2 regions of the Desulfosporosinus sp. FKA genome follow, and region 2 is predicted to be linked to the other one. Evidence: predicted binding sites of a transcription regulator. Region 2 holds the regulator's gene; the other holds the start of a gene.
The links. The regulator LexA, encoded in region 2, represses DNA repair genes until DNA is damaged. The targets are predictions, from matches to a motif close to CNAACANNTGTTNG.
Positions count from the first base shown of each region.

Region 1: uvrB (excinuclease ABC subunit UvrB) is a predicted target of LexA. The motif match lies at 3,127-3,140, and genes of this name have one in related genera.

Region 1 covers NZ_NAHZ01000032.1:199,581-204,016, reverse strand. The annotation lists gene uvrA (excinuclease ABC subunit UvrA) at 1-759, opposite strand, end outside; gene uvrB (excinuclease ABC subunit UvrB) at 808-2,856, opposite strand; gene B5771_RS17935 (substrate-binding domain-containing protein) at 3,309-4,436, opposite strand, start outside.
Region 2 covers NZ_NAHZ01000033.1:150,012-154,447, reverse strand. The annotation lists gene B5771_RS20035 (hypothetical protein) at 1-220, opposite strand, end outside; gene B5771_RS24850 (hypothetical protein) at 425-664, opposite strand; gene B5771_RS20025 (M23 family metallopeptidase) at 738-1,610, opposite strand; gene lexA (transcriptional repressor LexA) at 1,726-2,343, shown strand; gene B5771_RS20015 (D-alanine--D-alanine ligase family protein) at 2,633-3,736, opposite strand; gene lepB (signal peptidase I) at 3,867-4,412, opposite strand.

The sequences.
Region 1 (4,436 bases), on a different contig from region 2:
AGGACAGGCAAAATTTTCACTAAACAGCAGTTCGTCTCCCTCCGTGACATCGATAATAACATTTCCTTCGCCAAGTTTAAGTGCCGTCTCTAAAGAATCCGCCAAACGTTCAGCGCTCTCAGATTTAAGAATTATTCTGTCAATCACGACTTCAATTGAATGTTTTTTGTTTTTCACTAATTTGATTTCTTCACTCAAATCATGAATTTCGCCGTCAACTCGGACTCGCACATATCCGGCTTTGCGGGCCTCCTCAAAAACTTTAAGATGTTCTCCTTTTTTCCCTTTGACCAAAGGAGCCAAAACTTGAAGTTTCGTTCGCTCCGGCAGCCCCAAAATCTGATCTACCATTTGTTGAACAGTTTGCTGTGAAATTTCACGTCCGCATTTTGGACAGTGGGGGTGACCTATACGAGCATATAACAAACGCAAATAATCCGAAACTTCCGTTGCCGTTCCCACCGTTGAACGGGGATTTCGATTCGTTGTTTTCTGATCAATGGAAATTGCCGGCGAAAGGCCCTCGATGGAATCGACATCCGGCTTGTCCATTTGCCCTAAAAACTGCCGGGCGTAGGCAGAAAGAGATTCTACATATCTCCGCTGACCTTCAGCATAGATCGTATCAAAAGCCAGCGACGATTTTCCGGAACCAGACAAGCCGGTAATTACAACCAGTTTGTCCCGGGGGATATCAATATTAATATTCTTCAAATTATGGGCGCGTGCTCCACGCACACGCAAGTATTCTTGGCTCATGATTGCCTCCTAAATTGTATATACGGGACAAGAGATCCACTCCCTTGTCTAACTTGTTTTCTTTCTCTTTTTACTATTACTTTTAGCCCGGTTGTAACGACTGCCGCTTCCGCGCTGCTGGCTTGTCATCTTATACTTATTTTCTTCACCTTTTAATTCTATCATCGCATCACGAATTTCTGCGGCTCGTTCAAAATCTAGGTTTTGAGCAGCGAGACGCATTTCTTGCTCTAAGCTCGCAATAAGGGCAGCCAGCTCCTCAGGCGGAAGCTGCGATCCGTATGCTTGTTTGGTTTCGGCCACTTTTGTTGCTTCCGGCGCATCATGAACTATCTTGCGAATCGTTTGCGGGATAATTCCCATCTTCTCATTATAAGCCATTTGAATTGCCCGGCGTCGATTTGTCTCATCGAGGGCAACTTGCATCGATTGAGTTATCTTATCTCCGTACATGATGACCTTTCCTTGGGCATTACGCGCGGCGCGGCCAATGGTCTGGATCAGTGAGCGATCCGATCTGAGGAAGCCTTCTTTGTCAGCATCAAGAATGGCTACCAGGGAAACTTCAGGCAAATCCAGTCCTTCCCTCAGAAGATTGATCCCGACAACAACGTCAATCATGCCCAGGCGCAGCTCGCGCAGGATTTCCACACGTTCTAGGGTCTTAATATCAGAATGAAGGTATTTTACCTTTATTTCCAGATTTTTTAAATAATCGGTCAAATCCTCAGCCATTTTTTTGGTCAGCGTAGTAATTAGGACTCTTTCGCTGCGAGAAATTCTCTCGCGGATTTCTCCCAATAGATCATCAATCTGACCTTTCGTCGGACGGACCACCACTTCCGGATCCAGGAGACCCGTTGGGCGGATAATTTGTTCAACGACTGTCGGGCAGTGAGCTAGTTCATAAGGACCAGGTGTAGCACTGACAAAAACTATTTGGTTAATTATCCTTTCGAACTCGGCAAAGGTCAAGGGGCGGTTATCTAAAGCAGATGGAAGCCTAAAGCCAAAATCTACGAGCGTAGTCTTCCGTGAACGGTCTCCTTCGTACATTCCTCTCACCTGGGGAATTGAAACATGAGACTCATCGACAAAAAGCAAGAAATCTTCCGGGAAATAGTGGAGCAAGGTATAAGGCGTCTCTCCCGGTTCACGGAACGTTAAATGTCGGGAGTAATTTTCAATCCCGTTGCAAAAGCCCATTTCTCTGAGCATTTCCAAATCATACCGTGTCCTCTGTTCAAGACGTTGGGCCTCTAAGAGTTTATTTTGCGATTGCAATACCTGCAGACGTTCAGTTAATTCGAGTTCAATATTCTCTGCAGCCTTCATGACCTTTTCGTGGGCAGTTACATAGTGAGAATTAGGGAAAATTGCAACATGGTTTCTTTCGCCTAATATTTCCCCTGTTAAAACATTGATTTCGTAAATGTGTTCAATTTCATCACCGAACATCTCGACCCGAAGAACTTTTTCACTAGACGATGCCGGATAAACTTCTACAACGTCACCGCGCACACGAAAAGTTCCCCGAGTAAAAGCGATGTCATTGCGGTCATATTGAATTGAAATCAATTTGCGTAAAATATCATTGCGGTCAATAACTTGTCCCTGTCGCAAAGAAAGCACCAGATCACGATACTCCTCAGGTGAACCCAAACCATAAATGCAGGAAACGCTGGCAACTACCAGAACATCTCGCCGCTCGAAAAGTGCCGCCGTAGCGGAGTGACGCAATTTTTCTATCTCGTCGTTAATTGAAGCATCCTTCTCAATAAAGGTATCGCTGGAGGGAACGTAAGCCTCCGGCTGATAATAATCGTAATAACTCACAAAATACTCGACGGCATTTTCCGGGAAATACTCTTTAAATTCACTATAGAGCTGCGCCGCTAATGTTTTATTATGGGCCAGAACAAGGGTTGGCCTTTGGACTTTCGTGATAATGTTTGCCATGGTAAAAGTCTTACCCGAGCCGGTGACCCCAAGCAAGGTTTGAAAACGCCGTCCTTCCTTCACGCCGGCTGTCAAAGATTCGACGGCTTGGGGTTGATCCCCCGAAGATTGGTATGGAGCATGCAAACGAAATTCCATCCTTCGATCCCCTTTATAAAAGCAAGATAATTACAATAAGATATCTCTTATTTGGAAATATGCAAGTTAGTATTTAACTCAATGATAAAGCATATAATTATAATTTTTCTAAGTTTATTTTACCTCTAAAGAGATGTACATTCAACAAATCAGACCTTAGTTTACTTAGGCAGCCCTAAGATCCTTATTATTCTTAACCTTTCCGAAATTATCTAAGAGAAATAGCGGTTGTTGATCTGATACTTATTTTACTACATAGAGAACAACTTTGGAACTGATGTTCCGGTAATATTTTGAGACGGCGCTTCATCTTACCTATAGAGGATGGGAGTCTCTCGCTGGGCAATGTTAAAAGCTCCTCCTTTTAGTAAATAGTTTTTCATTGTTAAACCGTCTACTAAAAGGGGAGCTGCCCAGTATGTTCCCCCTGAATCATTTTTTATATGGTTTTATCAGCCTCCGCTGTCTCCGCTGCCTCCACTGCCTACTTTTTCTTGAGCTGCCTGATCTCCCTGGCCTTGCGACGAACTTTGTGAGGATTGAGCTTTTTGTTCTTGCTGCAACATTTCCGGGGGCACCGTTTTAACTTGTTCATTGGTTGTTTTTTCGGTTCCAATGACTTTTCCCTGGCCATCTAAATACTCTCGCGTAGTTTCCGTCTTAACTGTTTCCGTAACTTTTTTTACCCCCGGAGGAACATTGCTTGAATTTTGGCCTTGATTATCGCCGCCGCCTGACCCTTGCTGATCCCCTCCTTTGCTTTTACTGTCTCCCTGGGTTTTGCTGTCTCCTTGGCTTTTGCTCTGTGGTTTAGCCTTTGCGGTCTGCTGTTTTTGATCTTGTTCTGCACTCTGCATCGTTTTAACATAACTCTTTTGAATAACAGCCAGATTTTCCGGAGTCACTGTTTTAACTTGAATTATCTTGGCAGGAATTTCTCCTTGCTCGCTGGTAATAGAATCGCTGATATCAAGAGGCTCTTTGTTAATAATTTTTTGAGCCCACTGAAAGGCGTTTGCACCTTGGAGATAGGGGTTGGTATCCACATCACTCACCTGACTTCCACTCGCCATCCGTTCCAGGGAAGGGATAGTTGCCTGCCCTCCAATCAACAAAACCTTTTTAGCTAATTGTAATTGTTTCAAAGCATCGCTGGCGGCTTCCTCCAATTTTGCCGTATGAGCCAAAACAGCCTGAACCTTTCCGGAATTTTTTTGCAAGTAATCAGTCAGGCTTTGCTTAACCGTTGATTCCGATCCCGAAGGACTGGCAAACGTTTGCAGAGATATTTTTGGGTACTTGCTGAGCACCGATTTATTCCCGGCCAAAAGTTCTTGTGAACCTGTCTCACTGGGATCGCCCTGTAAAATGACGACTTGCCCCTCTGAAACTTTGCTTACCAGAGCTTGGGCCATAAGCTCACCCGTTTTTTCTTGATCCGGCGTTACTACTCCTGCGAGGTTAATGCCTGCCGGTACTTGACTGAGAGCTAGGACGGGGACTTTATTCGTCTGGGCATTTTTTAAGAGATTGGCGTTCCCTGCCTGATAGATCAAAACTTTAGCCCCTTTTAAGGCTGA
Region 2 (4,436 bases):
CTTTTGATTCTTCTATTTCCGCCACCACCCGTGCAATTCTGGCGCTTGTTTCTCTTATCCGCTCATCAATTATACTTTCCTTTCTTACATAACTAAGAATTTTTCTCTGTAGCAAAACAATCACTGCTATTAGTACTAAAATGGACAGACCTTCCAGTAATTCAAATAAATTAACCTGAAAACTGATCCTGCGACAAGATTCAATTATTTGATTAATCATATGTTTAGTCCACCTCAATCCTAATTTAAGTGTTATTAACACGGATACTAAATTGTTAATCTTATTTTCTATAAACAGTCAATAATTACCTTCCGGAATATTGTAATATATTGTAAAATCGCTTCTTTTTTTAGATGTATCATAACAGAACCCCTATATTGGAGTTTCCAACATAGGGGTTTTGCTCTTCTCTTCTTAAGACCCTTATCGATGTTTAAAAGTATAGTTTATGCCTTTTCTACGGAGTCTTTTCCCAGAACTTCGATCTTCCTTATTTATTAGTATATCATCAATTCCGATTTCGGCATAATCACCTTCAAGAGTGTCTATACACTGACAACAATTATCACATATTTTACTTGGGTCAAGATCGCAGCGATCACACTCACCACAATCTGTGCAAAGCCGGTCTTCCAAAATACATGGTTTACCAATTGTTTTCAAGTTTATCAATCCCTCAGAATTTAGTTATTTTTATGAGTTATCGGCTATTGGATTTATGTCATTTTCTATCATATCATAAAATACCGACTCTGGACAAAATTAATAAATTCCTTTCATCCTTGGAAAGATTAAGAATCGCCGCGTTGATTCGCTGATCAGCCCAATATTGCCAGACAACGAGAAAAGGATAAGGATTTATCCACTGACCATTTGGGAGTTCAATACCTAAATGAAGATGATCAGGTGTCGTCAAAGCATCTCCCGTATGACCCATAGTTCCAACGTCTTCACCTGCTTCAATTCGTTTTCCTTTTACCAATTTAGACGATATTGTTGCCAAATGAGCGTAATAATAATAATTTCCATCATCGCCGCGAACTCCAACTCGTTCTCCACCCAGGCGATTCCATCCCAGCTGTTCTATTCTTCCACCACAAATGTTGATTATCGGAGTACCCTCCGGAGCAAAAAGGTCCGTCCCCTCATGAACACGTTTGCCTCCTTCACGATCCGCACCGAAACTATCTTCAAACCATGTCTTTCCAACTACCGGGAATCTGTACCTGCCTGGCGTGAGATATTGAACGTGAACTAATATATCTCGACGTCTTGTTACTAGATTCTTTGTTGGCAGAGGAATATTCCCCCAGGATAAGTTTTGGAAAGAAATCTTATTTTTGAGCTGTTCGATTAAGAATTGAGTCTCTTGGGGAGAAAGTGTTGAACGAATTGCCAGCAGATCCTCCCAGGAAACTACTTTGCCGGACCGATACTCTTGGGAACATTCCTTCACGAGGTTAGGAGAAATCGAGAGCAAGTAAGGATATATATCCTTATCTTGGCTGGGAGAACGATGGAGTAAGTTCCAAAAAACCAAGGCTGCAGCCATCAGACAAAGAATTTGAGTCAATGCTATGAAATAATTCCACTGAACCTTAGTTCGCAAATTATCATCTCCTTTTCTCTAGCTTTCCTCTTTAATTCACTGGTTTCGAACATTTGTTTGCGCTTTGTTTCAAGGAATGGTAAAATATACATAACTATAAGTAGGGAGTGAAAATATGTATCCAGATTTATCAGAACGACAAACTAGAATCTTGGATTTTATTAAGCAAGAAATCCACAAAAAAGGATATCCCCCTTCCGTTAGAGAAATCGGCGAAGCTGTTGGGTTATTGTCTAGTTCTACAGTTCATGGGCATCTTCAAACTCTTGAGGATAAAGGATATATTCGGAGAGATCCCACGAAACCAAGGGCCATCGAGATTTTAGACGACACCAGTGACACTCTCGACTCAAGGAAAGTTGTTCATATTCCAATTATTGGTCGCGTAACGGCAGGGCAGCCCATTTTGGCTGTAGAAAATATGGAAGGAACGTTTCCCTTGCCTGCTGACCTCGTCCATCAGGAAAATGTTTTTATGCTGCGAGTTCAGGGGGAAAGCATGATTGAGGCTGGAATCCTAGATGGAGACTTAATTATCGTTCATCAGCAAAATGAAGCGCGCAATGGAGAAATTGTCGTTGCCTTAATTGGAGACGAAGCAACAGTAAAGCGATTTTTTAAAGAAAGAACACTCATTCGTCTTCAACCTGAAAACTCGGCAATGGAACCCATCTACTCCCAAGATGTTTCGATTTTAGGCAAGGTCATCGGTGTTTTTCGCACCCTGCATTAACTCCAAACTCCCTAATTAAGATATGCATCATCCCTCTTACTTAGGTTAAGTACTCACGAACTTAAGTGAACTCGTTCAGCTAAAGCTGAACATCGGGGCTTCGGTGAGGGACTCTAAATAGTAAAGTGGAAAAATAATGGGCTGGAACAAACGTCTTTCTCATTTGCTCCAGCCCATTGCTTTATAAACTAATCCAATTGTATGAATCCCACTTCTACAAGTGGGCGTGATTCCCATACCATGAACCATGCTTCGTTGCGCTTGCAGGGCGCACATAGCATTTGGTTCACTAATCTTTTGATATTTTGCTCTTTTGTTTTTCCTCAAACCGTTCAAATCCCAAGGTAATTAAATGATCAATCAGTTTGGCGTAGGGAATGCCTGTTGCATCCCAAAGTTTCGGGTACATTGAAATCTCAGTAAATCCCGGCAAGGTATTAATCTCATTGAGGATAATTTCATTCTTGTCTGTCAGGAAAAAATCCACACGGCTGAGGCCGCTTGCATCAACTGCACGATACGCTTCAATGGCCATACTCTGTAATTGTTCAATGATGAATTGAGGAAGAGGCGCCGGTATTTTCAAACTGGAACCAATATCCGAATATTTTGCTTCATAAGAATAGAATTCTTCTGCCGGCAAAATTTCACCGGGCAATGAGGCCTTCGGGTCATCATTGCCTAAGACAGCAACTTCGATTTCTCTGCCCACGATATTCTCTTCGACGACAACTTTACGATCATAAGTCGTCGCCAAGTTTAAAGCTTGAATCAGTTCTGAACTGTTATGGGCCTTGGAAATACCCACGCTGGAGCCTAAATTGGCTGGTTTCACAAAACATGGATATCCTATTTTAGCTTCAATGGCTGACACCCAAGCCTCCGGCTGCTTCAAGTAATCAGAACGCAGAAATGTCAGGTAATTGGCTAAAGGAAGTTTTTTATCCAGGAATACCACTTTCATGCGGTCTTTGTCCATGCCGAGAGAAGACCCGAGGACACCTGAACCTGCATAGGGAACATTGGCCATTTCTAAAAGTCCTTGCAGCGTTCCATCTTCCCCATAGGGTCCATGAAGGACTGGAAAAACAAAGTCAAATTTACCCTCATTAGGAAGTGTTCGGCCATCTAAGGCAATAAAGCGCGGATCGGATGGATCAAGTACAAGAGTTACTTGGGGAGACTGATTGCTCCCAGAAAACCCCTCCCTAATAATATCTTGAGGGAGAACACCCCAGAACCATTGGCCTTGCTTGTTAATTCCGATAGTTTCAACATCATAGCGATTGCGATCAATCGCTTTAAAAATAGATTGAGCAGAGTTTAGAGAAACTTCGTGCTCCCCTGAACGCCCGCCAAAGATTAGAATCACACGGATTTTGTGATTTTCCACAATCCCCCACCCTCTCATAAGTATTCGTTTAACTATAATTTTCTGCTTGATTATGTTAGTAAGTAACACTAGTTATGGTGATAAGATTCATCACTTTAGTATATGCCGCAAATTTAAAAAAGCTCCCACCTTAGCGGGCGAGAGCTCCAAAATGATCAAGCGGCCAATAGCGGAACAATGTACGGCCCGTAATATTTTTTATCGGTAAAAAACCCCAAACCCTTGAATCATCACTGTTATTTCTGTTATCACCCATAACGAATACAGAATCCTTAGGAACAACTACGGGACCAAAATCATTTTTTGATTTTTCTAAGATATAGGGTTCATAGAGTGGTTTATCATTGACATATGTCGTGTGATTACGTATCTCTATCTTATCTCCGGGCAAACCAATAATACGTTTAATAAAATCTTCCGTTGCATGGGCACTCGCAGGCGGTTTAAAAACCACAATATCCCCTCGGGTCAAATGACCGAACTCCTTAAAGAAAAACTTATCAACAATGACCCGGTCTTGAAGCTGAATTGTCGGAAGCATCGAACCGGTAGGTATTTTACGTGCTTCAACAACATAAGTCCGCAACACCCAGGAAAGGGCGAAGGCAATAAGGACTATTTCTAGTAATTCTACAAAAAAGCGAGTCGTGCTTTTCTTGGATTCTAACTCTTCCATAATCCACCCCTTTTCTGTGTTTAA